Regions from separate parts of the Pelotomaculum sp. PtaB.Bin117 genome, predicted to be linked through region 1. Evidence: riboswitches for the same ligand, from Rfam matches in the RefSeq annotation. Region 1 holds a riboswitch; the other holds the start of a gene.
What was found. Region 1 has a riboswitch for fluoride ahead of A4E54_RS12875 (cation:proton antiporter). Riboswitches for the same ligand answer to the same signal wherever they lie in the genome.
Positions count from the first base shown of each region.

Region 2: another riboswitch for fluoride. It lies ahead of A4E54_RS08165 (iron-sulfur cluster assembly scaffold protein); the one in region 1 lies ahead of A4E54_RS12875 (cation:proton antiporter).

Region 1 is NZ_MVQM01000166.1:11,766-26,705, forward strand. It holds gene A4E54_RS12835 (aminopeptidase) at 22-1,167, shown strand; gene A4E54_RS12840 (sensor domain-containing diguanylate cyclase) at 1,262-2,158, shown strand; gene A4E54_RS12845 (ABC transporter ATP-binding protein) at 2,176-4,125, opposite strand; gene A4E54_RS12850 (ABC transporter ATP-binding protein) at 4,130-5,857, opposite strand; gene A4E54_RS12855 (MarR family winged helix-turn-helix transcriptional regulator) at 6,046-6,465, opposite strand; gene A4E54_RS12860 (eCIS core domain-containing protein) at 6,795-7,775, shown strand; gene A4E54_RS12865 (hypothetical protein) at 7,814-8,212, opposite strand; gene A4E54_RS12870 (YegP family protein) at 8,656-8,820, shown strand; gene A4E54_RS15810 (stalk domain-containing protein) at 9,001-9,183, shown strand; gene A4E54_RS12875 (cation:proton antiporter) at 9,372-10,577, opposite strand; fluoride riboswitch at 10,743-10,801, opposite strand; fluoride riboswitch at 10,842-10,898, opposite strand; gene A4E54_RS12880 (methyl-accepting chemotaxis protein) at 11,405-12,229, opposite strand; tRNA gene A4E54_RS12885 (tRNA-Leu) at 12,755-12,843, opposite strand; gene A4E54_RS12890 (Lon protease family protein) at 13,043-14,940, shown strand, end outside.
Region 2 is NZ_MVQM01000118.1:11,804-26,743, reverse strand. It holds gene A4E54_RS08170 (dynamin family protein) at 1-959, opposite strand, end outside; fluoride riboswitch at 1,012-1,071, opposite strand; fluoride riboswitch at 1,269-1,327, shown strand; gene A4E54_RS08165 (iron-sulfur cluster assembly scaffold protein) at 1,414-2,106, shown strand; gene A4E54_RS08160 (GGGtGRT protein) at 2,130-3,128, shown strand; gene A4E54_RS08155 (NAD(P)-binding protein) at 3,217-4,287, opposite strand; gene A4E54_RS08150 (hypothetical protein) at 4,575-4,706, shown strand; gene A4E54_RS08145 (hypothetical protein) at 4,936-5,367, shown strand; gene A4E54_RS08140 (S-layer homology domain-containing protein) at 5,392-6,030, opposite strand; gene A4E54_RS08135 (response regulator) at 6,268-6,681, shown strand; gene A4E54_RS08130 (hypothetical protein) at 6,700-6,996, opposite strand; gene A4E54_RS08125 (sulfite exporter TauE/SafE family protein) at 7,583-8,356, shown strand; gene A4E54_RS08120 (amino acid permease) at 8,366-9,832, opposite strand; gene A4E54_RS08115 (thioredoxin domain-containing protein) at 9,977-11,872, opposite strand; gene A4E54_RS15900 (DUF255 domain-containing protein) at 11,911-12,075, opposite strand; gene A4E54_RS08110 (TetR/AcrR family transcriptional regulator) at 13,182-13,760, shown strand; gene modD (ModD protein) at 14,635-14,940, shown strand, end outside.

The DNA.
Region 1 (14,940 bases):
TTAATGATTGGGGATGTGGACATGGTTGATAAACGTATAAGAATCCTGGCACAAAACCTTGTTAATTATTCCTGTGATTTGCAGGTTGATGAAAAAATCCTCATCGAGGCGGTAGGGCTTGAAATGCCGCTGGTGCAGGAGTTGGTGCGGGAAGTGTACCGTGCCGGCGGAGTGCCTTTTGTTACTATAAAAGATTCCTCGGTGGAAAGGTCCCTGCTGTTGGGGGCGACCGAAGAACAAATGAAAAGCAGGGCGCGGTACGAGGCCGACCGGATGAGTGAGATGGATGCTTATATCGGCATCCGTTCCGGGTCCAACTTTGCGGAGATGTCCGACGTCCCACCGGAAAAAATGTACTTGTACAACAAACACTTCTGGCATGAAGTGCATGGGAATATCCGGGTGCCGAGGACCAAGTGGGTGGTCCTGCGCTACCCTTCGCCCTCCATGGCCCAGTTGGCCGATATGAGCACGGAGGCCTTTGAGAATTTTTACTTCCAGGTCTGCAACCTGGACTATTCTAAAATGGACGCGGCCATGGACCCCCTAATAGAACTGATGGAAAACAGCGACCAAGTGCGGATTATGGGAAAGGGGACCGAACTGACATTTTCCATTAAATCATTGCCGGCCGTAAAGTGCGCCGGCAGGCGAAACATACCCGACGGGGAAGTCTACACCGCTCCGGTCAAAGACTCTGTGAACGGTGTTATCACCTACAATACACCGGCCCAGTATCAAGGATTCACCTATGAGAATATCCGGCTTGAGTTCGAGGACGGGAAGATAGTAAACGTTTCGGCAAACAACACGGAGCGGATCAACAAGGTGTTCGACACCGACGAGGGAGCTCGCTACATAGGCGAATTCGCTCTGGGAGTCAACCCCTACATAACGAAACCCATGAAAGACACCCTGTTTGACGAAAAAATCGCCGGTTCCATCCATTTTACCCCGGGTAGCGCCTACGAGCGGTGTTTCAACGGGAACAAGTCGGCCATCCACTGGGACCTGGTTTATATCCAGACACCGGAATACGGAGGAGGGGAAATATATTTTGACGACGTTCTCGTCAGAAAAGACGGGGTCTTCGTACTGCCGGAACTAGAGGGGTTGAACCCCGACAGTTTAAAGTTGATCAATCTTTTTTCGGAAAAAATAACTTAAGAAGGAAATACCTTGTGTAACTACCCACATCCTTACATCATATTATATCACATGTATTAGTAATAATTAACATTTATTTGAAGACGGTGATATAATGGATGTTCAGAATTGCCAGGATATTCTGGAGAATCTCTATGACGGTTTATATATTGTAGACAGGAAGAGAAAAATTACCTTTTGGAACAAAGGAGCGGAGAAGATTACCGGTTTTAAAAGTGCGGAGGTTGTTGGTTCATATTGCTGGCAAAATTTGCTCACACATGTTGACAGCAAGGGTACCTTACTTTGCAAGGGAATGTGCCCCTTGGCAAAAACCATCGAAGATGGAGTAATGCGTGAGGCTGAGGTATTTCTTCGGCACAAAGGAGGTTATCGGGTTCCTGTTTTTATCCGTATATCCCCCCTCCGGGACTTGAACGGGAAGATCACTGGCGCTATCGAGATTTTTAATGACAATTCCCCCAAAATAGATCTAGTCCAACAGATAGAGCAACTGCGTGAGCTCTCTTTGTTGGACCAATTAACCGGGCTGGCCAACCGGCGTTATGCGGAAATTCATTTACAGGGTAAAATTAAAGAAATGTCCGATTGTGGCTGTTCATTTTTCGGGGTGATATTTCTAGATATAGATCATTTTAAAAAGGTTAATGACGAACATGGGCACGATGTGGGCGATGAAGTTTTGAAAATGGTGTCAATGACCTTAAAAAGAGGAGTTAATGGAAAGGGTCTGGTTTGCCGTTGGGGTGGAGAGGAATTTATTGTGGTGATACCGGCCGGTGATATTTATATGCTTCAGTCTATTGCCGGGAGTCTGCGCGCTCTTGTTGAACAATCACGCTATTCAAATGGGCGGCATGTAGTATCGGTTACTGTATCCGCAGGGGCCACGATGGCCGTTCCCGGTGATACGGTGGATAGTATGGTGAAGAGAGCAGATGCACTGATGTTCCGGAGCAAAAAAATGGGTAGAAATAGGGTATCAGTTTAAACTGCTCTCAGCAGTAGCTAAGATATAACTTGATCACTAAGGTTGCCGCCCGCGAACTGGCTGTTATAAAGGTCGGCGTAGAAGCCTTTCTTGGCAAGGAGATCGTTGTGATTACCCTGTTCTACGATGGCTCCTTTGTTCATTACGAGGATAAGGTCTGCGTCACGGATTGTTGAAAGTCTGTGAGCGATTACAAAGCTGGTTCTTCCCTTCATTAATCTTGCCATCGCTTTTTGGATAAGCACTTCGGTTCTCGTGTCGATGTTGCTGGTGGCTTCGTCGAGAATGAGGATCGCCGGGTCGGCGAGAATAGCCCGGGCTATGGTCAAAAGTTGCTTCTGGCCTTGCGAAATATTTGAAGCTTCTTCGTTTAGCACAGTATCATAACCATCGGGGAGAGTTTTGATGAAGTGATGGGCATTGGCGACCTTTGCCGCGCGGATGACCTCTTCCCCGGTGGCACCTTTACGTCCATAAGCAATATTGTCCCTGATGGTGCCATTGAATAGCCATGTATCCTGCAGCACCATCCCGAACATCGTACGCAAATCTCCGCGTTTCATGTCCCTGATATCCACGCCGTCGATGGTGATCCGCCCGCCTTGGACCTCATAAAAGCGCATAATCAGATTCACCAGAGTTGTCTTACCCGCTCCGGTCGGCCCGACGATGGCGATAGTATTGCCGTGCTTAATATTTATGCTGAGATCTTCCATAAGCGGAGCATCTTCCTTATAGCCGAACCTTACATGTTCAAATATGATATTGCCTTGCGGGAGCCTAATGACTTTCGCGTCCTCCTGATCAGGGATTTGTTCAACCTCATCCATAATCTCAAATACTCGTTCCGCTGAAGCAACTGTAGACTGCAATATGTTGGCTATATTGGCCACCTGGATGATCGGCTGGGTAAATTGCCTGGTATACTGGATGAACGCCTGGATATCACCGATCTCAATTTTCTTGTGCGCGACCAATAAGCCGCCAGCAACGCATATGGCAACATAACCAACATTATTTACAAAGTTCAAGGCCGGGAAGATAACGCCGGACATGAACTGCGCCTTCCATCCGACGCCGTACAGTCTTGCGTTAATCTCTTTGAACTTCATTATTGAGTCTTCTTCATTTCCGAATGCTTTAACGATCTTATGTCCAGCGTACATTTCCTCAATATGACCGTTGAGTTCACCAAGGCATTTCTGCTGGTCCGCGAAAAACTTCTGAGATTTCTTGGTGATTATAGCTGTTATGAACATACTGGCCGGAAGGGTAAACAGTGCTATAAGAGTCACCACGGGGCTGATTGTCAGCATCATGATCAAAATACCGATAACAGTCACCAAAGAAGTGATCAACTGGGTCAAACTTTGCTGAAGTGTCGTCGCAATGTTGTCCAGGTCATTCGTCACCCGGCTCAGGATCTCGCCATGGGTGCGCCGGTCGAAATATTTGAGCGGAAGATGGTCAAGCTTGTTTTTCACGTCGTTGCGCATTTGATAAACAGTTTTTTGTGACACGCTCGACATGATAAAGGCCATCACGTAGCTGCACAGGGCGCTGATTAAATATAGCGCGAGCAGCAATAGCAGAATTTTTCCTATATATTCGAAGTCAAAGGTCGGTATGGGCTGCTTTTTAAGTTTGCTGATCACCTCAACCGGCATATTGCTTTGAATAGCTGTATAAAGCTGGGTATAATATTCGTACTTGGCGAGCATCCCGTCAGCAAGTTTGGTCGTAGCCTTCCCCATGATTTTGGGTCCCACAATTGCGAAAAGTGTACTTACAATAGCCAGAATAAGCACCGCAATGAAACGGTACTTTTCCGGCCGCAGATAATTTATTAATCTTTTTAACGTTCCTCGGAAATCTTTTGCTTTTTCCACCGGGGCCCCCATCATCGGGCCGCGGCCCATATGGCCTGGACGCGCCGGACCGGTTCTTGGTGAATCTTTTCCGTTCATGATGTTACGCAATCTCCTCTCTTGACAATTGGGAGGATACAATCTCACGGTATACTGTACATGTACTCATTAGTTCCTTATGTTTGCCGATGCCTTCAATCCGCCCTTCATCCAATACGATGATCCTGTCGGCGTCCATGACTGTTCCAGCCCTCTGGGCAACAAGAATAACGGTGGAAACAGTGGTTTCTTTTTTAAGCGCCGCCCGTAGTTGGGCGTCAGTCTTGAAGTCGAGGGCTGAAAAGCTATCGTCCAAGATATATATCCCGGGCTTCCTGACTAAAGCGCGGGCGATGGAAAGCCTTTGTTTCTGCCCGCCGGATAGATTGGTTCCACCCTGAGAGATAAGTGAATTATAGCCGTCTTGCATCTTAGAAATGAACTCGCTTGCCTGGGCGATCTCCGCCGCGCGGGCAACCTCCTCGTCGGTGGCGTCAGCCTTGCCGTAACGGATGTTTTCAGAAACGGTGCCGCTAAAGAGGATTGGCGTCTGGGGCACGAACCCGATTTTCGCCCGGAGATCTTTCTGGGGCATTTGCCGGACATCCACTCCGTCAACCAGGACACGGCCGCTGCCAACATCATAGAATCGCGGTATCAGATTAATCAGAGTGGATTTACCCGAGCCGGTACCGCCAATTATGGCTGTCACCTCGCCGGGATAAGCGGTGAAGGATATATTTCTGACGGCGGGCATTTCAGCGCCGGGATAGCTGAAAGTAACATCCTGGAATTCCACTCGGCCGCCCTGGCCGTCGGATTTTTCACTGTGTAAAGGGTCAAATATTCGCGGTTCCATATCCAGTACTTCATTTATCCGCAAGGCCGACGCTTGGGCTCTCGGAACCATGACAAACATAATTGTCACCATGATGATGGAAAACATGACCTGCATCGCGTACTGAAGAAACGCCATCATGTCTCCGATTTGCATTTCATTTTGACTGATGCGGTGGCCACCAAACCAGATAATTGCTATCGAGGTAAAATTCATCATGATGATCATGAGCGGCTGTATCGCCGCCATTATTTTATTTACCTTGATCGAGGTTTCGGTCAGGTCGCGGTTCGCTTTCTCGAACCGTTCACTTTCGCTCTTGAGTCTGTTGAAGGCGCGAATGACCCTGATGCCGGTCAAATTTTCACGGAGTACCAGATTAACTTTATCCAGCTTGACCTGCATTGATTTGAACAAGGGAACGATTACACTGGCGATGCATGCAATCAAGAGCAACATGACGGGGAGAACTACGGCCAGGATTAAAGTAAGCTGCTTATCCTTGGAAAACGCCATGATGATACCCCCGACGCACATGATCGGGGCATAGACCATAAATCGCAAACCCATTACCACCAGGGTGTGTGCCTGAATAACGTCGTTGGTTGTTCTGGTGATCAGGGAAGCAGTGCCAACTTTATCGAATTCTTGCAGGGAATAGCTCTCCACGCGTGAAAAAACCTTGTCGCGGATGTCTCTGCCGAAGCCCACCCCGATAATTGAAGACAAATAGCTGCTCATAATGGAGCAGAGGCTGCTGGCAAGCGCTACGAGGAGCATGTAGCTCCCGAATTTCCAGATATAATCTGTATTGCCCTTCATCATGCCGTTATTGACGACATCCGACATCAGCGTAGGCAGAGATAGTTCCGCCAGGGACTGGACGAAAAGGAACGCTATCACCCAAAACAAATTCCACATATATGGCTTAAGAAATCGGGATAGTCTAAGCATGGTTTATTCAATCTCCGCTTGAATTTAATTGGCCAGTTGATTAATTGGCTTTTACCGGCATATTGTCAAAAAACTTCATCCTTGCAAACTGCGCCAGGCCCGATCCTTGAAATAGTCCTTCCAAATCTATTTCATTCCATAGACCACCTTAAAGGATTGCGTTTTTAATACACCGGCCTGACAATAATTTAGTAAATGCTTTTCAGAATCTCATAGGTCCTCTTCAGCGTTTGCTCTAGTTCATTCAGTTCCATTTCAGGAAGTGTTTCAAGTTTTTCAATAAGATCTTTTTTTATTTCCGCTAGTATTTCATCGAACATGTTTCTGCCGGTTTCTGTTGCTTCTATGCGGACGATCCGCCGGTCTTTTTCATCTGTTTTTCTGATTAACAAACCGTTGTCAATGAGCTTGTAGACGAGAGGAGTAAGCTGTTGTTTTGATATCTGCATCTTACCGGCCAATTCCGACATCGAAAGAGATCCGCTCCGCCGCAGCACAGATATCGCAAAAAATTGAACGTGGCTTATCCGGGAGCGTGTAATTAATTCTGCCGGCCTGATGAATTTGTCACGCACACAGGCCATAAGTGCCAGTAAGTCGTCGGCCACTTGTTCCAATTTACTATAACACCTCCGGCATATGTAAATTTGGTTAAACAATAAAAACATTATACAGCAATCGGGCGTCGTTGGTAAATATATATTAACTATTAACTAAAATAATTATTAATCACTAACAGCATTTGGTTTGCAATTGCTTATCCGTACGTAACCTCGCAGTGGACTAGTGGCAAAAGAGTTAATAGGGGCATTCGCAAGAGATGAATTGTATTTTACCATACATATGTGTTAATATATGAAATATATTAACAGCCGTTAATGGGGAAAGATACGAACTTTAGTTGTTTATGGCGGCTTTACATTGAGGGGGAAAGAGTATGTTTACTCAATCGCCAAAGACGGATGCAAATAATAAGCATGATATTTCAAAGAAAAAAGATGGAAATAAAACTTCACATGACGTTATTGCAAACCACGGTTCATTGACACCGGCAAAAATTATCCAGCTCCAGCGTGCGATTGGTAATCATGCTGTTATGCAATTTTTGGAGCAAAAAATCCGGCAAAAGCATATCCTTCAACCTATCCAGCGGGTTGAATCCAATGATGATGACTTGCCGGAGGAAGAACAGCAAGAGGCGGTTCAAATGGCGAAAAGACAGCGCCAGGCTAATAATACGGGGATGCCCGATAATCTTAAAACAGGTATCGAAACACTTTCCGGTTTCGATCTCTCGGATATTCGTGTGCACCGTAATTCGGATAAACCATCGCAGGTAGGCGCCCTCGCGTACACGCAGGGGACGGATATTTACGTTGCTTCCGGACAGGAGAAGCATTTGCCGCACGAAGCATGGCACGCAGTACAGCAGAAGCAGGGGCGTGTTCAGCCGACAACGCAGGCGTTAGGATTGCCTGTCAACGATGAACCGGCGCTGGAAAAGGAAGCGGATGAAATGGGAGAGAAGGCACTTCAAGCAAAACAAGGGAGTAATCTTAGGGATTCAAACTATCAGAGCACAAATTATTTAATACAATCAAAATGGCAAGTAATAGAACTAAATACGGTAAGTAAAACTCCAATTCAAGCTGTCTGGACATTAAACAAAGAGAAAGCCGTATTTGTAGAAATGACAAAATCGGAACAGGATAAATTTGACCAGTTTCAAAATGCGATAAATAATGATGGGTTGCACCCGCGGGAAGCAGCTGAACAGATTGGTGATGCAGAATATGAAAATTTAGGCGGCAGCAGGTTTTCAATTCGGTTATCAAGGGGAGCGCGGGCATATTTTGACGTAGATGATGATAATGAAGTAGTAACCATAGTCCGCGTGGGGGATCATAAATTATCCTAGCCGTGCGGCGGCAACCATGATGATATTATAAAATTATTTTATGCCTTCTTTCTGTAATACATTTTTTTAGCAAGATAGACAATGACCCTGGTAATCAAATAAATGCCGAATATCGCTCCAAAACCCCATAGACCTGAAGTAATATCGGAAAATTCCATATTGCCTCTACCAGTTATTTTCTGCTCAATTTCTAACCCAAAAACAAATACCATTAGAACAGTTGATGTAAAAATAAGGGAAATGACGGATATTGACCATTTCGCTAGGCGTTTAAAAGTAACGTCTGCAACAAAAAAAATTATTATGCCGATGATCCCAATTACCCAGAAATGAAGTTCTTGGTCTGTTGGCTTAAATCCCAGGTATTTAGAAATGTAAACTATAGAATCATGAACATTATTTAATATACTTGCTATAACCTTCAGAACCTGCTCCATATGATATCACCCCACTTTTTTCATAGCTTTAATTCCCACATAGCCAATATTACCATATATGGGCAATATTGGCTATGTGGTTGTATGAGTTTTTTTTTGCATCCAACGCAAGGTGTATTAAAATACAGGAAATCGCCGCCTCCGGACAGCAAACAAAGAGAAGCTGTAATGCATCTGCGGTGGAGCAATTAGAAAGGGGGGCGGTAGCAAAACAAAGAAAAACGCAAAAAGCCGCCAAAAAGCAGGTTTAATAAATCCATATAAAGATTCTTGAGCTTGACAAGGGAGAATTGACAGTTTAAATTATAATTGATTTGTAATATATACCCTGGAAGGGCATTATTATTGTGCCAAAAGCAGTTGGTGTGTTGTTTTATGACGGTATGTTCTGTCAATAAAAACCCGTTTTTACCGAAATTTGACGGTGGAAAGGGGGTGAGTAATTGGATAAGTGGGAAGATAAGTGGGAGTTTTATAGAGATAGCCAGGGATTATGGCAATGGGCACGTAAAATGTTAGACGGAAGAACTGTTGCTTCATCTACTCGAGGATTTAATAATAAGGAAGACTGTATCGAAAATGCTAGAGGACGTGGGTATAGTGATTAAGGAAAAGAGCCTTCGGGCTCTTTCTTTGTGTGCCTGACAGTTTGGCATACTTATGGGGTTAAAGACCCCAAGTGCGCCGGGCCAACCGGAAGCACAAGCTGTCAGGCAGGGCGTCACCGAGAGGTGAGGTTCGGAAGGTTGTAGGCCATAACGTAAGTGGTTAATATATAGTAATAAAGGATGTTAAGTCGGGAGAGAACGCCTAATATTTATGTCGTCGGGATAACTATTAAAGTTGCCGGGCAGATCCTGGAAGGAAAAGAGATCGATGGCCGTACTTGGGCATCTGTCCGAGCTCTGACAGAAGCATTGGGCAAAACAGTGGCCTGGGATGGGGCAACCAGAACCGTAACAATTAGTTAGGCGGTTGCATAGATGCGCTGAAAAAGTAGCATACTAATCAAGGGACTTTCGCAAAACCGGCTTAGTCCTCAATGTAAACCCTGCTCAATGGTGAGCGGGGCTTTTGCTTCATTTTTGCTATAAAACAGAGTATTAAAGTGGTTGGAAACCAAAAATTCCAACCACTTTATAGTATACGGAAAATAAATTTAACCCTCTTCGCTCAAGTCTTCTTCTTTATATGTGGGTTTTATCTGTTCTTCCGGCTCGGGCAGGAGATGCCGGGGTAGAAAAGCAAATCCGGCGATAACCGTTGGAACAACTGCGCTGGCAATAACTGATGCCACCAAAAAAGAGTATTGAGCCTGCGTTACAATTCCATGGGAGTAGCCGAATAACGCTGAGATTGTTCCAAATGTTAATCCGGTGGACATCATCAGAGTGTAGTACCATCGCTCATTGCGTTCACGCCGAAACAACCCAATAAATGGATATAAGCCGAAAATCTTCGACATCACTTTGCTTGCCAGCAAAACCAGGAAGGCCAATGGTGCCGTAATCAAAGCGGATAAAGAAACAAGTGTACCCGCGCGAATGAAATAAAAAGGGGTGAGAAATCCCACGGTTAAAGTCCTTAATCTTCGCAGCCAGAAGGTGTCTTTATTGGAGAATTCGGCCAGAATCATACCAATGAGGTATGCGGGAAGCACCGCCTCACTTCCCGACCAAACAGCCAAAGCACCTAATCCAAAAAGGACGAGTATGACCCACTTCGCCCTTATAGCGGCAGTCCTGTATGCATAAACACGGGTCAACCACCGGGTGAGAAAAGGCAACAGGAACAAGACCACAGCAGTTACAATAACAAAAACAACAGTCCTATAGGTAAACGGGGAAAATATAAGGCCAAGGGCAATGACTGTTCCAAGATCATTTATAAAGCAAGCTCCTAGAATTCCTTTGCCGAATTCGGTTTCGTTGAAGCCGGTTTCCAGCATAACTGCGTAGACAACCGCCATTGAGGTCGTGGAAAGTGCCACACCGCCTAACAAACTAGCCTGCAATGTCCAACTAAGAGCATAATAAGCTATCGCGGTGCAACCCAGAAACGGTGCGAAAAAGCCGATTAGCCCAATAACCGTTACTTCTTTCAACTTTTTTTGAAGTACGTCTTTTTCAAGTTCAGCACCAGCCAGGAAAGTCAGCAAAACAGCTCCGGATGAAGCCAGAAAAGTCAACCATTCCTGATTAGAACCTAAAGCTTCTGTCTTACCGAGGGAAGCAGCTACAGCAGCTGTAATTACTCCAACGCATATTTCTACCAGTGCAATTGAAATGCGGAGGTGATAGGCGATGATAGCCGAAAAAACAGCCAATCCAAGCCAAAAGAAAGCCAGCATATAGATATGTTCCATATTTTCGTTCACCTTTCATTTTTAAAGATTTATAACATATAGGATAAGAAATCAATTATCAGCTCCTTAAATAATTTTTGACTGCAACAAACTGTAAAGTTACACCACCCCCTCTCGTATTCGCAATTAAAGTTTGATAAGAGCTATAAAAACAAAAACCCCCACCCGAAGGTAGGAGTCATCAGCTTTTTAATGCTCAGGCGAACTCCATCGCCCCCCGTAGCGGGGATAATATTACTTTGTTCAAAAAATAAAAACCTCCCATTACCGGTAGGAGCCATCAACGATCCGCATATGGCGAGCTCCATCACCATATATTATTATAACATATATAACATACCCTCTAAAAAAATATAAAAATTGATTTGATAGAAGCAACCCGGTTAAGGCTGCTTTTCTATTCCGAGGCGGGTTTAATCCTTCTTGGAGGACCTGAGAAAAATTTACTCCTGCTTCATCACCAAGGACTTTTAGATATTTAGTAATTGATACGTTGATTCCATAGTGGTTAAATCGTTTGCTTTGCGGTATTTCGCAAAGTCGATGTCCGCCCACGAAACAAACTCATTAGCTTCATGCGGAGGTTCATAGGCGGACGGTTCTGGGAATATGCGTCCGTCATCCTGTTCGCATACTCCCCAAAGGCCAATAGCATCATGAGCCATATAAATTGCTTCTGCCAGGTCTTTACCTTGTGTATTAATGTCAAGTTACAACATATCCCGAATTGGTGGGGGTAAGGATTACAGGATACACTTTTGTCATCTAGCAACATTCTCCTTTATGGTAGTAGGCTGACCCTCTAGAGGCAGCTTCCGGTCATTGGTTTATTCTACAATTTTTTGAATTTTTTCCGCTGAGATGGTTAGTTCTTGCATGGCTGCGGAAATCTCCTGAGTGGCTGCAGCCTGTTCTTCGCTTAGAGCGGCTGTATCAATAACTTTTTCAGCCATTGTCATTGCATTATTATTTATTGTAGCAAGGATATCTTTGATTTCTTTGACGCTCTGAGCGCTTTTTACCGACATCTTACGAATTTCATCGGCCACGACAGAGAAACCTTTGCCATATTCTCCGGCCCTTGCTGCCTCTATGGCAGCATTAAGACCTAGTAGATTAGAAGTGTTAGCAACTTCATTAATAAACCCTAAAATCGTGTCAGTCTTCTTGACCTGAGCAATTATTTCTTCAACCTGTATCTTTAGGATGTCTTGACTATTAGCCAGTTGCTGGGCGGACGAAGCAAGTTCTTCTATTGTAGCTGAGGTCTGTTGAGTTGAAGATACTACTAATTGGGCTATTTGGTTCGCCTCATCCTTGCCCTTCAAACCGAGACCGATGAATATAGCGCCTATTACATCACCTTTTTTATCTTTCAGAGGTATGCTCCTTGATTTGAAAGATACGCCATAGACCTCTTTATCTAACACCACCTCAGTAACTTCTCCCGTTGTAATGGCTTTATACATACCGCCTCCCTCGGGAACTGGTTTTCCGGCCAAGTCACCCAAGTCTATTTCGGAACTTGGGATATAATAAATATATTTCTCCTTGTCCGATATTCCGATCATGAAGTCCATTGGGAGCATTCCCTGGATGATCGGGGCAATTTCTACTAATTGATCCAGGACGTTATCTTCTGATAATAACATTTCTGTCACCTCAACTTTTGAATATGCTTTTTAAGCTCTCTCAATTACATATTACTACATAAAACATAATACGACAAAATTTTCATGAAAACTTGGTGATCCCCATGACCAAACTCTACCCCAACCCGTCCAGGTACAAACATCCCGAGCACCTCATGCTAGTATGCCGGAGAATACATCTACTTCATTAACAAATGATGTTATTGACCAACTTGAGCGTCTGGCAAAGTTGAAAGAGCAGGGTATTCTCACTGAGGAAAAATTTAAAGAGCAGAAACAAAAAATATTGAATAAATAATTCAGCCCGGCGCTAATCCGGGTTTTGATTGGCACTGATGCTCACACGTTGGCGTTTTTTTGTTAGTAATGGCGGGCGGAGTGATTGGGAGGATAAGGGTGTAGGGGGAATATTTAAAAGACGTTTTGTCGGTTCGTTTGTTTTGTGTTTTGCTCATTTGGGCACCGAATGCAAAGATCCAGCCATTTTATTTAATGGCCAGATCTTTAAAATAACCTTGATTTTATTGGTGCCCGAGACCGGAATCGAACCGGTACGAGCTTTGAGGCTCGCAGGATTTTAAGTCCTGTGCGTCTGCCAGTTCCGCCACTCGGGCATATAGCGCTAATTTCGCACAGTCATTTTAGCACATCCAAAATTAAGTTGTCAACTGCTCGGGCACCATGCCTGTGCTTGAGCATCAGGTCACTCTATTAAATGAGGGGTGTATCATTGATACAAGAAAGCAAAAGAAGGAGTAAATGGTTGTCTGTAGAATCATGATTAGATATAGAAAGGCTAGGGGGTGGGGTAATTTGGATAGCCTGGAGAAACTCAAAGTGCCGGTTGATAAGCTAAGGCGAGTTTGTAGCCGGGAAGAATTTGATTTTTGTAAAACAACCGCCGATGTTTCGCCGCTTGATGGATTCATCGTTCAGGAACGCGCGGTAAGGGCTATGCAATTTGGCTTGGCCATGAGTGCCTCGGGTTATAATATTTTTGTTGTCGGACCTCCGGGTACAGGTAAAAGTACATACACTCAGGCTGTTGTGTCTCAGGTGGCTGCGGGTAAAACCGCGCCGGACGATTGGTGCTATATATGCAACTTCGCTGATCAGGACCGCCCTCTGGCTGTTTCATTGCCTGCCGGAGAGGGCTATGGGTTTCAGAGAGACATGGAAGAATTGCTGTCTGATTTGCGGATTGCCATACCGAAGGCTTTTGAAGAAGGTGATTATGAGCAACAAAAAAGTTTAATTATACAATCTGTTCAGCAACAGATGGATGATTATTTTCAGGAGCTCAATCAGGAAGCCAGAGAAGCTGAATTTAATATGAAGCAAACCCAAAGAGGGTTTGTCTTCATACCGCTGAAGGATAACAAGCCTATCCCGCCCGAGGAATTCGATCACATTCCTGTCCAAGAACGCCGGGAAATAGAGGAAAAAGGGCGGAGGCTGCAAAAAAAGTTTGATGATACTATGCATAATGGCCGGGTACTGGAAAAACAGGCAAAAGAAAAAATAGAAGAATTGGAAAAGCAAATCGCTTTATCTGCCGCGGGTCCCATTGTTGACAGGCTTTTGGTAAAATACGATTCGTTTCAGCCAATTGTGCAATATCTTAAAGAGGTTTTAAGAGACATAACGAAAAACACTGTTTCCTTTAAAAACCAGGTGGCCGAGCCGGCCATGCCGTCTGTTCCGGTGCAATTTCAACAGGATGACACTGATCAGTTTACCCGTTACAAAGTTAATCTTTTTGTTGCGAACGACAAAAATGCGGGCGCTCCCGTAGTAACAGAACCCAGCACCAGTTATTATAATATTTTCGGGAAGGTTGAGTACCGCAGCCATGTCCTGTCTACACATACTGATTTTACAATGGTAAAGCCTGGCGCGATTCACCGGGCAAACGGAGGGTTCCTTATCTTACAGGCTAAAGACGTTTTAAGTAATCCGTTAATCTGGGACACGCTGAAAAAAGCAATCAAATACCGCCAGGTCATGGTGGAAAATATTGGTGAACAATATCATCTTGTTCCTAACGTTACCTTGAGACCGGAACCGATCCCGTTTAATGCCAAGGTAATCCTCATCGGTTCTCCGCACCTGTATCAACTACTGTATAATATTGATGAAGACTTCCAGAAACTTTTTAAAGTTAAGGTTGATTTTGCCACGGAAATGCCCCGGACTCCGGAAAACTTGCGCAAGTATGCTTCATTTGTCAGTACCGTTTGCCGTGAAGGCGACTTGAAGCATTTTGATTGGAGGGGTCTGGGCAAATTGACCGAGTACGGTTCTTACCTCGCGGGACATCAGGATAAGCTTTCCACCAAGTTCAATGAAGTAATCGAGATTGTTTATGAAGCGGCAGCATTAGCTCAATTTGAAGGCTCTTCCTTTGTTGGAGCAAGTCATGTGCAAAAAGCTATAAAAGAGCGAAGATACCGTTCCGGCAGGATAGAAGAAAATATTCAGGAGTTAATTATTAGTAATACAATAATGATTGATACTCAGGACTCTGTGGTAGGGCAGGTTAATGGTCTTGCCGTTAGCGAATTTGGCGGTTATGTATTTGGCAGGCCGGTTCGCATTACCGCGAGGACTTATCTGGGACGTGGCGGCATTATAAATATCGAGCGCGAGGCTCAGATGAGCGGGAGTATTCATTCTAAAGGCATCCTTATTTTGGCCGGATACTTGGGTGG
Region 2 (14,940 bases), on a different contig from region 1:
AGGGTTATCTTAGCCTTCAATTCTTCCAAAGGAATACCAAGTGCCTTCATCTCTAGTTCCAACCCGAGCTGCAATTCACCGGCTGCGTTGTTGCCTTTATTGCAGGTAGCGTTTATAGCCGCACGCCCCTTTTCTTTTAGCAGGAAATTTTCCAGAATGTTGGTAAACGCCGGCAGGTTGCTTGCTTTCAACTTTTCATCGTCGCAGGAAATTTTTCCGTCCAAAGCTAACTTGGCGGAAACCGGGTAAATATTTATTTCTTCGAAGCCGACTTTTTCAGCTAGCACTTTCTTGGCAAATTCAAGTGCCTTTTTTTTATCCTGCTCATTTAAATAATCAATTTTATTTAGAATAAAGAACGTCTTTGCTGAATACTGCTCGATGTCTTTTAAAAAATCCAGCTCGGATTGGCTGATCGGCTGGTCGGACGATAAAAGAAAAATGGCAGCGTCCACCTTGGGCAGGTAGTTATAAGTCTCATCCGTATTGTTCCGGTAAACTGAGCCGACCCCCGGTGTGTCTATTAAAACGACGCCGTCATTTAAATAAGGCGACGGGTACTCAAGATGAACTAGCTTGACATTCTTTTCATTGCAGGGGTTGCCCTCTTCAGTAACGTATAAGGGCAAATCATCCAGCGTAGCTTCTGCGGCACCCCCGTCCGAGAAAGTTACTTTTACACTAATCTTCTCACCATATTGGATCAAGGTAACAATGGAAGTTAGTGGTACGACGGCAGTTGGCAAAAGGTCCTCCCCTAGAAGGGCATTAAGGAAAGTTGTTTTTCCCCTTTTGAATTCACCGAGGACAACCAAATTAAAGCGGCCATGTAAAAGCTTTTGCTTTATTTCTTCTAGGTATTCTACGAGGTGGACGATTTCTCTTTGTTTGGCTATGTTTTCGAGTAATCCCAGGTTTTCTAGGACCTTAGTTCTTAATTTCCCATAACTTTGCTCCATTAATTTCTGACCTCCCACTCGGCAAAATAAAAAACTCCTACCAATATAAAAAATATTGGTAGGAGTTATTAGCCTCAAAAGACGTTGGGTGAACTCCATCACCTGGGTTATATAACTTATAACATTTTATCTGAAAAAAATTATTAGGTCAATATGGTTTGGGTAGTGTTTCAAATTACGTGGCCAAACACAAAGGTGTATTGATTATAAAAGAATAAAAATTGTTTATCAATAAAATTTTATTGCTAATAGTAATCTTTATGTGATAATTTATTAGGTGACAAATCAGATTATACAGGTTATATATTTTTGACAGCAGGCGATGGAGTTCGCCTAATGCCTATAAGGCTGATGACTCCTACTTATTAATGTAGGAGTTTTTTTATTATAGATTAAATTAAAAATCAACTTTGGATATTCCAAATTAAAAATGTTCAAAGGAGGAAAGAATTTAATGATTTATTCTCATGAAGTGGAAAACATGTGTACCGTGGCAAAAGGCCCAAAACATGGACCGGCGGCGATTCCTGAGGAAGGAAATTGGGTCAAGGTTTATGATGTGAAAGATGTTTCCGGTCTTACTCATGGGGTTGGTGGGTGCGCGCCACAGCAGGGTGCTTGTAAAATCACCCTGAATGTAAAGGCAGGTCTTATTGAAGAAGCCTTAATTGAGACTATCGGGTGTTCAGGCATGACTCATTCAGCTGCTATGGCTTCAGAAATACTACCGGGAAAAACTATTTTGGAAGCACTGAATACAGATCTGGTATGCGATGCAATCAACGTAGCTATGAGAGAACTATTTTTGCAGATAGTCTATGGCAGGACACAAACGGCATTTTCAGAAGGCGGGCTGCCCATAGGCGCCGGTCTCGAGGATCTGGGAAAAGGGTTGAGAGCCCAGGTGGCCACCATGTATGGAACCAAAATAAAGGGAACACGTTATCTGGAAATGGCAGAGGGCTATGTAACCAGGATGGGGTTGGATGAAAACAATGAGGTTATTGGATATAAGTTCGTGCACCTTGGGAAGATGATGGAAATGGTTGCAAAAGGCGTTGATGCTAATGAAGCTGTGCAAAAAGCCACCGGTCAGTACGGCAGATATGATGAGGCGGTAAAATATATCGATCCCAGGCATGAATAATTTTGAGATAGGAGGAATAAGAGATGCAACTATTTGAGAGTTATGAGAGAAGAATAAATCAGATTACCCCGGTATTAGAAAAATACGGAATGAGCAGCCTTGACGAAGCTTGGCAGATTTGCGCGAATAAAGGTATTGACGTGCAGACCATTGTAAAAGCTATTCAAACAATCTGTTTTGAAAATGCCGTATGGGCTTATACTCTCGGCGCCGCAATTGCGATAAAAAAGGGACTAAAAACAGCCAGCGAAGCTGCCGAAGCATTAGGAGAAGGACTGCAGGCTTTTTGTATCCCCGGCTCGGTTGCAGACCAGCGGCAGGTTGGCACCGGACACGGCAACCTGGCTGCCATGCTGCTAAGGGAAGATACGAAATGTTTTGCGTTTCTTGCCGGCCATGAATCCTTCGCTGCTGCAGAAGGAGCGATAGGCATCGCGAAATCCGCCAACCGAGTTAGAAAACAACCGTTAAGGGTTATACTAAACGGTCTCGGTAAAGACGCTGCCTATATAATTTCTAGAATTAACGGCTTCACATATGTTAAAACAGAGTTTGACTATTTTACCAGTGAGTTGAAAATTATTGAAGAAAAACCGTTTTCCAAAGGTGAAAAAGCTTTGGTTAAATGCTATGGTTGTGATGATGTGCGTGAAGGCGTAGCCATCATGCATCATGAATCAGTTGACGTGTCAATTACGGGCAACTCAACGAACCCCACACGTTTTCAACATCCGGTCGCCGGAACTTATAAAAAAGAGTGCATCGAACAAGGAAAGAAATATTTTTCAGTAGCCTCAGGAGGGGGCACCGGTAGAACCCTTCACCCTGATAACATGGGAGCGGGTCCTGCTTCATATGGAATGACAGATACCATGGGAAGAATGCATTCCGATGCACAATTTGCGGGCTCATCCTCAGTACCGGCGCATGTAGAGATGATGGGGCTGATTGGTATGGGTAATAATCCGATGGTTGGAGCATCAGTCTCGGTTGCCGTAGCAATTGAAGAAGCAATGAAATAAGTTTTCCAGGTATTTGATTAGTAAACTTCCATGGTATACCCGGATACGTGTATAGCCGGCAAACTAGGATTTTTAACTGACGAAGACTTTACCATAAATTTATTAATGAATGGATATGATCAATAACGTTTATTTTAGTCCGGTAAATGAGTTGCTGCACTCCAGGCAGTCCCAAGATGGCTATTAGACGGTTGATATCCGTATTATTCAGTTTTATAAATGCATTACGTATATTGTTAACTTTTTTAATTAAATTTATCAAAAAAGAAATTTCCTTTTCGTAATCCAAATGATAAATGGTAGAGCGCGCGGCTATCACTCCGCTGGCAATTGAGGGAAAAGCACCCATGCCGAGTAAAGGATCTATAAAGCCCCCGGATACACCGGCAAAATATAAATTTTTTACCTTGTGAGGGTAGACTAAGCCTGCTGTTAGAGTGGTCTGAAACTCTTCAACAACCGTAAAATTGAACTTTTCTATGGTAAAAAACTTTTTCCAGTAGGCCGGAAGTTGTTCGGTATCTATATTAGCCACACATAAAACCAAGCTGGCACGCTTTGAATTGTATGGAGCCAGGTAGGCATAGCCCTTGTTAGTATAATCATTGTTCAGCCATATAGAAAGGGTATTTTCGTCAAAACTGCCCAATACAATGGCACCCATAATGGAAGTGGACACCGTGTCTTGCCATAATCCCAAGGAAGCGGGGATATCTTTACGTGCTGTTGCCACGACCACATAATCATACACCTTGGTAAGTTTTTGCCAGTCCGGGGCATGGTCAAATAAAATATGCGTATTTTTCAATGAATCGGAAATCTGATTATCAATAGAGTTTTCTAATTGTCCCCGGATAACAAGATAGCCCAAATCACCTTGAACTATGGAACGGCTGTTGGCGGAAATATGGATGATTTTTTTTACTCTATTAAGAGGCATAAGAGAAATATCATAGGTCTGCCGGGCAAATGCTAAAAGATCCTGGGTAGTAATAGACCGAAACAAAATTTCCAGTATCGCTCCTGTATGGGGAAAGGGGTGTCCGACAGAACGGGATATTTCATAAATTACCGGTTGACACCCCAGTCTCTCCAATTCATGAGCACAGGACAGACCGGCAGCACCAGCACCAATGATTGCTACCCGCGGTTTTGCCATTATGTAAGTGTCTCCAAATTTTTGATATCAGTCACTTTCAATTATTATTACCCAAAATCTATTGCTGTACATTTCAAAAACTTAATTTACTAACCGGCCCGTGGCTTTTTCCAGCCGGGAAAACAAAAACCTGGCCATTTATTCGGCCAGGTTTTGCTAAGGAGGTCAATGTGACAGTTATTGCCACTGTCATTATAGCTTATGTGAATAGATTAATTTGGGTGAATATCCACTGGTTAACATTTTTGTCGTATCCCGCATATTATAAGAAAAAAGGGGTGATATAAATGGGATACGGTACTGCTGCTGAAGGTTGCGGCACAGGTTGCGGAACTGGTTTTGGCAACTTCGGGTTTATTATTTTCCTGATCTTCATTCTGCTCATCTTCGGAGTGGGCGTATGTGGCTGCGGCATTTAGGCTGAAAATTATATAAATAACAACCACCGGTTCCCGTTAAATCGGTGGTTATTTTTTAAAGCCGATTTTTATTGCAAAGGAAACCCCTGGAGTACCCAGGGGTTGTTTTTATAGCGGACTCCTCGTGGGATAATTTATTAGGTATCGGCGGTCAGATTAATTTTACTGAGCTTAATAGTAAATACTATTGTAGTGAACGATATAAAAACATGAAACTTGGTGGATGTAATTGAATCAGGATTCGCAAGGTAAAAAACCTTGGGTTGCCGCTTTATGGTCGTTCATTTTCCCGGGATTTGGACAGTTTTATAACGGCGATTATTTAGTCGGGATAGTCCTGATAATTCTAGAAATAATAGTAAACATCAACAGCAATTTAAACTTGTCTATTTACTACACATTTAATGGTGATTTTGCTGAGTCTTTTAAAGTGGTGGATTGGAAATGGATTCTATTTTACCCGTCGATACTTAATTTGGGCATGTGGCAGGCATACTATCGGGCAGGTGGGAAGGGGAATGGATTTTTTATCGGTTTTCAGTTTGGCGGGAGTTTCGGCTTATACTGGTCCCTTTTGGGCAGTCCCATGTTTGGCGGGATGCTTGGCGGTTTTATAGGAGCACTTATGGGTCGGATAATTGAAAAAAGGTTTAAGGAATAAGGCAACAGAGGGTTGATGTGAATATTATTTTTCACCGGTAATAATTATTGGGTATTTCAGCCAAAAAGCCCTATCCAGGATAACCAGCGCTTCCGCCCTGGTGGTGCGGTCCAGTGCTCTGAAAGTATGGTCGCTGTAGCCTTCCATCAGGTTTTTCTCAGATACAGCGGCAACAATTGGTTTTGCCCAGCCTGAAATATTGCCTGCGTCTTCAAATTTAGAAAGTGCTTTACTGCCGTCAACGGTTTCCATATCCAGTAAACGGAAAACAATAGCCGCCGCCTCTTGCCTGTTAATCGCCTTGTCCAATCTTATTGTATTGTCTTCATAGCCTGCAATGTATCCGGCCGCCTTCGCTCTGGCGATTTCCCCGTAAAACCAGGCGGTGGGCGAAACATCACTGAAAGCAACTTGAGCTTTTTCGTTGAATCCGAATGATTGATTAACCATTGTAATAAATTCGGCCCTGGTGATACTCTTATCGGGTTGAAATGTTCCGTCCGGGTACCCCGCAACGAAACCTCTATCGAGCCAATCGCTAATCTGCTGTTCCGCCCAGTGTCCCTGAATATCTAAAAGATTGGCATGAGCGGACCCGGTTAAGGAAAGAAACATGCATAAAACTGTACCCAGGACAATTATAAATCTGCTTTTAACAATCATCTTTACCCTCCGTTTTTTATCCTTAATTATTTATTACGAAGGTTACGTGGAAAATAAAGGGGTCGTGCTTATTTTATAGTTGACGATATAGAAGGCGTTTCACTAATAGATGGCTGCATGGAGGGTTGTCCTCCATTTTTTTATATATTCATAAAATGTTCAAAGTATCAACATAAAACCGACATATTAAATTGATAATATAAAATTGTCAAGAGCTATCAAAAATCAGGAGGAATTATGAATATTCTATTGCTTGATGATGATGGGGATTGTATAGACAACCTGGCCGCCGTGTTGGAGCCGGCCGGGCACTGGTGCGACAAGTTCACCGTTCCCGGGGCAGCCTTGGAGGCGTACGCGCGTAATCAATATGATGCTGTCATTATCGGTATGAAAATGCCTGTTTTGAACGGGATTGAAATATTAAAGCAGATCCGCTATCTCAATCCGGAGGCGAAAATAATTATTAACACCGGCTGCGGTGATATGGATGCTGTTATTGCTGCGGTGAATAGCGGGGTAGATGCGTTTTTCTGCAAACCGGTTGATGTATTCAAGCTGATTGAAACTCTTGAGAAAATTGAGCTTGAAATCACTGAACAAATGCTGATATTAAGCACGCCCGGCTGGCTGGAGAATATATTGGGCTGAAATTTCTCTCCATAATCTCTACCAGTCATTATACAACCAATATTTAAGCACCAAATTAATATCATCAGGATTAGATTTTTTGATAATATTTAATCTCGACACCGCGTTTAAATGTACTATCAAATCTTTGACAAGTTGCGGATTTTCTTCCTCCATATTCCTAATAAGGGATTGAATTAGTCTATATTCTTTATTCCTATCTTTTTTATTGTTGCTATTATCATCCATAATTTTGGGTTTTTTGAAAAAAATTGACCATAGTATGTATAACCCAGTAAATGCTATTAATAATGCTAAAAAATATGTTATTTTCATTCACCGCACACCTAATTCAAGATTTTGATTATAGATTCTGATAATAATTAAAATCTCCTTCCTAGTTTTAAAATAAGTTGGCAGTTTTACTTAATATTTTAGTAAACATTCATAAAATAAACTGTATGTTGCCGGCGCGAAGAATCTCTGCATTCCGGCCGCGTAAAATCCGCAGATCCAGGAGTCTGCGGATTAACACATTTATCGTCCTTTTCATATAGTGTAGAAATAAACAAAAACTTTTCAATATTAAGGAGGTACCCTCTATGTCCGAGGTCAAAGCGGAGCAAGCTGTAGGTCTAGGTTTTGGCAACCAGGCGTTTATTATCTTTTTAATTCTGATCCTGCTGGTCTTCGGTGTGGGCTTCTGTGGCGGCTGCATCTAAAATGTAAAAATACAAACTGATGACCAGACTGCGTTTTATAACCACCGGTCTTACTCCCCGGTGGTTATAGCTTTCATATGCGGAAATATTAGCGTTTTTCTTGATTTTTTTCAGGTTATGAGATAAAGTCAAAAAATGGGCCAAGTAAATATGTTCCAGCACGCAAAAAAAAGATCTCAGTTATCCGGAGGGAATCTCTATTGAATTTTTTAATTGGTTTGGCGACGGGGGTTTTTGGCGGTCTTATCGGCATTGGCGGCGGTGTGATCATGATCCCTTTAATGGTCGGTATTCTAAAGATGGAACAGCACAAGGCCCAGGGGACAAGTCTTGTTGCCCTAGTCTTCACCGGAGTGTCAGGAGCTCTCACTTATATGTCAAGAGGCTCCGTTGACCTGCCGGCCGCCATAATTTTGGCTTCTACCGCCATTTTCACTGCCAGGGCGGGAGCGAACTTTGCCAATGCTCTTCCGGAATGGAAACTGAAGAGGTCTTTCGGCGGATTATTGTTCGTGGCAACTATACTTTTGCTGCTAAAATCTTATCCGTCTCATATGACGGTAGCCCCAGCAGAATGGACAAAAGTGGTCATTCTTTTGTTAACCGGGGGCGTTACCGGCTTCCTCTCCGGAATGCTGGGGGTCGGCGGGGGCTCGACAATGGTGCCTGCGATGGTGCTGTTCACCGGCTTTACCCAGTATACCGCGCAAGGCAGTTCTCTCCTGGCCATGATTCCTATCGGTTTGGCCGGCGCACACACCCACTGGCGTTTTGGGAATATCAGCAGAGAGACCTTGCCGGGTTTAATCCCGGGCATCCTGCTCGGCTCGTTTTTTGGTGGCTCTCTTGCCCATAGCCTGCCGGAACTTGCTTTGCGCATGATTTTCGCAGTTGTGCTGGTCTGGACGGGAATAAAATTTATCAGAACGCCGAAATCTGTTTCTGAAACCGACGAAGGCAATACCAGGGTATAAGAGAAGTTATCAGTCGCGTTTTGTCGGGTCTGGGGGGAGTTTTTTGGAAACTGGTTTCATCATGTTGAGTTTTAAAGAAAATGAGGGATTGCTTTTTCCGGATAAATTGCTGTGCTTGTATCCGTAAGCGAAGTAAACTAATAATCCGGCGACGATCCATATAACGAAACGGACCATGGTGAGGGTGGGGAGATTGAGCGCCAGATAGGCGGACATGGCCATACTGAGCACGGGCAGCAGCGGCACCCATGGAACCCGGAAAGGCCTGGGGAGGTCGGGCCGTTTGGCCCGCAGAACCAGAAGCCCCGCCGAAACGGCGATGAAGGCGCTCAGAGTGCCTATATTGGCCAGCTCCGCCACCAGGGAAATCGGCAGGAAGGCGCCGATGGCGGCTACAACCAGGCCGATAAGCAGACTGTCCCACAGGGGAGTGCGCAGGCGGGGATGAATCCAGTCGAAAATTGGCGGAAGCAGCCCGTCCCTCGCCATAGCGAAAAAAATACGGCTTTGTCCGTATAGAACGACAAGCAATACGCTGGTTAGTCCCGCTAACGCCCCAACGGAGATAGCGGCGGCGGCCCACGGCAGTCCCACCCGCAGTAAAGCGGCCGACACGGGGGAAGCGGTGTTCAAAGTGGAGTAGTGAACCATGCCGGTAAGGACCAGAGAGACAAGGATATAAAGGACGGTGGCTGTGATTAGGGACGCCACAATGCCGATAGTCAAGTCCCGCCGCGGATTTTTGACTTCTTCCGCCGCCGTGGATACCGCGTCAAAGCCGATATAGGCGAAGAACACAATAGCGGCTCCGTGCACGATGCCGGCGGCGCCGAACGGCAAAAAAGGCTGCCAGTTGGCCGGGTCGATGTGTCTGAAGCCCAGCCCGATAAACAGCAGGATCGCGGCGAGTTTGGCCGTTACCACGAATTTGTTCGCTGTCGCGCTGTGCTGAGCGCCTGTGATAATCAGTCCCGTGAGCAAGAGCACAATAAGCGCCGCCGGCAGGTTGAGCACTCCCCCATTGAAAGGGGAGCTGGTGATGGAAGCCGGCAGGGTCACTCCGGCGGCGGACAGCAAATCGACCAAATATGAACTCCACCCGATTGACACGGCGCCCGCGGAAACGATGTATTCCAGGATAAGATTCCATCCCACCAGCCAGGCCAGTATCTCGCCGAGCGACACATAGGTGAAAGTATAAGCGCTGCCGGCCACCGGAATCATTGAAGCCATCTCCGCGTATATCAGCGCGGCAAGCCCGCTCGCGATGCCCGCCAGCACAAAAGACAGGACAATGCCCGGCCCGGCGTAGTTGGCGGAAACAACCCCGGTCAGCACAAAAATACCCGTGCCGATGATCGCGCCTATGCCCAGGGTGGCCAGATCCAAAGCGCCCAGGGTGCGCGGCAGGCGGTGACGGCTGGTTTCCTTCTCGGCCATTAGCTGTTCAATAGACTTGGCTCGCCATTTAGACACCCCGGTCTTATCCCCTTTCATAAATTGAGGACATTCCTCTGACCCCGAAAATAAGCCTTAAATAGAGGTGTGTTCCCTTTCATAAATTGGGGACATTCCTTCGACCCCAAAGATAGACCCTAAATGGAGGTGTGTCCCCTTTCCTTATAAACCGGACAGTTCGTCAACATCCGTAACAGGTGACAGGCAGGCATGGTTTTGGCATACATAAGCGGTGGCCATGCCGTCGATGGGCTGTTGTTCCCTGATGAAAGGCGCCAGTTCTTCTATTCCTTGAACAGCATCTCCCGCCGGGTGAAAAATTATTACTGTGTCAGGTAGGAATTGACGCCGCACTGCCTGCAGCATTTTTATCACCCCGGGATCCTCCGCTCTTCCGGCGATCACTATCTCCCGGGAGGGACCGAGGGAGAAGTATACTCCGAGGAGATAATGAGCATAGCCCCGGGGGTGGTCTTTAACTATGTTCGCGAAAGCATTTATTTGCTTTTCGGCTGTCTCAGCCAGTTCATCGTCGCCTGTCAGCAAGGCCAGGCGCAGCAGGTTGACCAGCGCGACGGAATTGCCGGACGGCAAGGCCCCGTCGTATATTTCTTTGGGACGGGCGATAAGTTCCTCGGCGTCCGCGCCGTTGAAATAAAAACCGCCGTTTTGCCTGTCCTGAAATAAAGCGATCATTTGTTTCGTCAATTCAAGCGATTTGCGCAGGTAATCAGCTGCAAAGGTGGCCTCGTACAGCTCCAGCAGTCCCCAGGCAAGAAAGGCGTGATCGTCCAGAAAGGCGGGGATGGCCGGTTCGCCGTCGCGGTAGCGGGCCAGCAGCCTGCCGTCTTCCCGTCTAAGCTTTCTGAAGATAAAGTCCGCCGCCCGGGCGGCGGCTTGACTGTAAACAGGCTCGTTGAAAACGGCAGCCGCCTTGGCCAGGGCGGCGATCATCAATCCGTTCCAGGCAGTCAGTATCTTATCGTCTTTATAGGGATGCACCCGCTTTTCGCGCGCTTCAAAGATTTTGCGCCGCAGCCTGTCCGTTAAATCAGTGAATTCACCGGGACGTATGTTAAATGCTACGGCTATATTTTCCGGAGTCTGATCTATCAGGTTCGGGATGCTGCGCCCCTCGAAATTGCCGCTGGCGGTGATGTCATAGAGCCGGCAGAATATTTCACCATCTTTTTCGCCGAGAATTTCCTTGATTTCACCGGGAGACCAGATGTAAAATTTGCCTTCAATGCCTTCGGAATCAGCGTCCTCCGCCGAGTAAAACCCGCCTTCCGGCGAACGCATATCCCTCAGGACATAGGTAAATATTTCTTTGGCGACACGGGCGTAGAGGTCACGGCCGGTAGCCTGGTGCGCCTCGGTATAGGCCAGGGCCAGCAGGGCGTTATCGTAAAGCATCTTCTCAAAGTGCGGTACCAGCCATTTCCCGTCGGTGGAGTAGCGGGAGAAGCCGTACCCGATATGATCATAGATGCCTCCCCGGTACATAGATTCCAGCGTTTTCTCAACCATGGCCAAGGCTTCTATTTCCCCGTTTCTTTTCCAGTAGCGCAGGAGGAAAGATAACGTGTGCGGGGTGGGAAACTTGGGCGCGGCGCCGAACCCCCCGTATTGTTCATCGAACTGGTTTTTGTATTGAACAAAAGCTTTTTTTAGCATGTCTTTAAGATCGTTTTCACCCGGTTCGCCTTCGGCAGGCCTGTCCGGCTGGGGTTGAATGGCTCCGGCCACCTGAGCGCCGGCCCGGATAAACGTGTCTTTTTCATAATGCCATTTTTCCTTGACCCGGGTCAGGATGTCCATCAGGCCCGGCATACCCCGTTTGCTGTTTTTGGGGAAATATGTGCCGGCGAAAAACGGCTTTTTCTCAGGCGTCATGAGCACTGTTAAAGGCCAGCCCCCCTGCCCGGTCATGGCCTGGCAGACCGACATGTAGATGTGATCGATGTCCGGCCGCTCTTCCCGGTCCACCTTGATTGCAACAAACCCGTCGTTAAGGACCCGGGCCACTTCTTCATCTTCGAAACATTCCCGTTCCATTACATGGCACCAGTGACAAGTTCATAAATGCAAGTTAGTCAGCTATACCCAATAGAAAGGAAAACCGGCTTATCCTCGGCTTTTGCTTTCGCAAAGGCTTCATCACACCACGGCCACCAATCCACAGGATTGTATGCGTGTTGGAGCAGGTAAGGCGATTTTTCATTTGCCAATCTATTGGGTACTTTCTTCTCCGATAACATGCGCAACCACCTCCTTTTATTTGAACGTTATATTAACGCTGATATTGTCCCCCTCGCGTAAATAAATAATACTTTCGATAATCGTTTTATACAAAACGTTTCTTTGCTGATTAGCTAATGTAGATGCAATATTGTCAAAGCAGGTGAAGCAATACGACGTTATCAAGGCGAATATTGACAGTATTTTGCGTCAGTCCCCATAGCAGACAAAAGAGCGGGAAACAGAACGCGAATAAAGCCTAGTTTTAGCAGAAAAATACCCCAAAATATGTAAGATAAAAGCATTGGATAAAGACAGGAGCTTTCACAATGTGAAAAGCAAGTACAGCAAGTACACTGTCAGGAGTTATGAGTTATTGACCAGATAAAGATAAAAACTAAAAATATATGAGAACGTAATTAATTTTGTGTAGATGGTTAAACTTACCATATAAGGAGATGACCATTTATGCAAGACATAGTTTTTAGTTGCTCAATAGATTTTTTACCACTTGTCTTTGCGTGTTAACTATTCTTTACGGGTATATTCACCAAACTCATATGCGTCATTAACCAGCTCCAAAGCCTTTTGTGCTTCTGCAACGTGGCTTCTTTTTCAGATAGTGATGCCTGAAGCGCCTCGGCCTTTTCGTTGTCCTCCGCGTCAAAAGATATGAGAAAGTTATCAACGTAAGAGAATAGGTCGCACTTAGCACATTTAATCAGGCCGCTCAAGGCATGTTTTTGTTTCCGGCCTATAACAGGTATAATATTTCGCTGATGAATGAGCGTTAAAATCCGGCAATCGCATTGTGGGATAACCTTATATTCTTTCGCGTTGAGTCGTTTCAATCCACTGATTTTAGAGATTCCAGCATATCAATACTTTTGATTCTCGGTTTCATGCATTGATTGACGATCCATGTAAAAAACATAGTCAGAATTGCTGCCCCGAGATAACTTTGCCATTTGATCTTGATTTATATCTTAATTCCGAAGTGAGCGTACATCTATAGACAATCAGGGCCTACTTGTCAAGCTTCCAGACAAATAGGCCCTGATTGTCTAGCTGGTTTTGATGTTTGTTTTTCCTTATTAAATGTGAATATTTTAAAGGGGGTAATGCTATGCCAAACTCCATGAGCAGCGATGTGACAAAACGGCTGATGGTTCAGTCGCTCAAAAAGTTCATGGCGAAAAAGCCGCTGGCAAAAATATCTGTTAGAGAGATCACGGAGGACAGCGGCTTTAACCGGCAAACCTTTTATTATCATTTTGAAGATATATATGATATGGTCAAGTGGATGTACCAAGAGGAAGCCGTAAAGCTTGTTGTAGAGCATGAAGGCGTCCTCTTATGGCAGGATGGAATACTTCAGCTTTTTCGCTATATTGAGGAAAACAAAGCAGTTTGCCTTTGCACGCTCAATTCTTTGGGTCACCAACATCTGAAAAGATTTTTTTATGACGATATTCACGCGGCTATCGAAAGAACATTCCTTTCGATTACGGAGGGGGTACCCAATGTCCCCAAAGACTATGCTGAGTTTTTGATTCACTACTATTCTATAGCTTTGGCTGCCCTGATGGAGAGTTGGCTTCTTGGAGAAATAAAACAGACGCCGGAGAAACTCATAGAGTTTATAGACATCGCTATTAACGACCAGATACGCGGGGGACTCCAGCGTAATGAAAAAAGCACATAATTTTGCTCCTGCCCATAACGGCTATAGCTTTAGTCTACCCCAAAAATAAAAAGGATACCACGAAAGTATCCTTTATTGAAGTTGATTTTTATATTGATTGTGTCAAATTCTGTTTTTATATAACTGGATTTTATGATAATTTTATAGTGCAGAAAACCTTTGTTTTATAATGATATTTTTTAGGAGTCAAGAGCGCTAAAGAATACTTTTCCTATATTTCAGCATATTAAATGCACATTCATCTAAGAGTATAGTATCGTTCAAATAATCCTGACCTTTTTTGCATAAATGTATAACCGACAAAACTAGATTGGCCAAATGTAAATACATATTCTGCAAAATAAAGTTTGGATCAATATTACTTTTAAGCTTGTCAGTTGGAAAATGACTGTAGTCATCACCTTGTTTTATTGCTACGGCGAAATATGTATTATATAATATATAAAGCCATGAAACAAGGAGTGGTATATAGAATTTATCTAAAATTTTCTTTCAAAATGAAATTTTCTGTTGATGCATTCATTAAAATCTTTACATCTTGTTTTCATCATATTTATCACCAAATAACTTAATATAAAAATTTATTTTATGTTTTTTTGTACATATCAATTTTGCAAAAATATCCAAATAGTTGTCAATATAAAATTTTTGTTCCTAAACAAAACGCATTGACAGTAATATCCTAAGAAAATACAATCAATACAAAAAGCATTAAAACTGAACAAAACGCATTATTTTTAGGAAAAGCATAAAAAAACGATTTATAGGCTCAGGAGGTCGCGGATATCTTAAAATTATCCAAAAGAGATTATCGAGACCATACCTGACAAGGAATTTGTTGTACGGCAGACCAATCAGTAAAGGATGATGGGAAATGATGTATATACCTGACGAGGTCATTGACAGACTGCTGGCGGAAGATGTGCCCTACATCGACTTGACCACCTGGGCGCTGGGAATCGGCGAACGCACGGGCGAAATCGTTTACTTCACGCGGGAGAGCGCGGTGCTCTGCGGAACCGAGGAGGCGCTGCGCATCATGGAGCGTCTGCATATCGAGGTAGACCTGTCGTTGCCTTCCGGCAGCGAGATCAAGGCCGACGAAGTTTTTTTGCGGGCCCGTGGCCGGGCGGCAGACCTGCATATGGCCTGGAAGGTCTGCCAGAATATTTTTGACCAT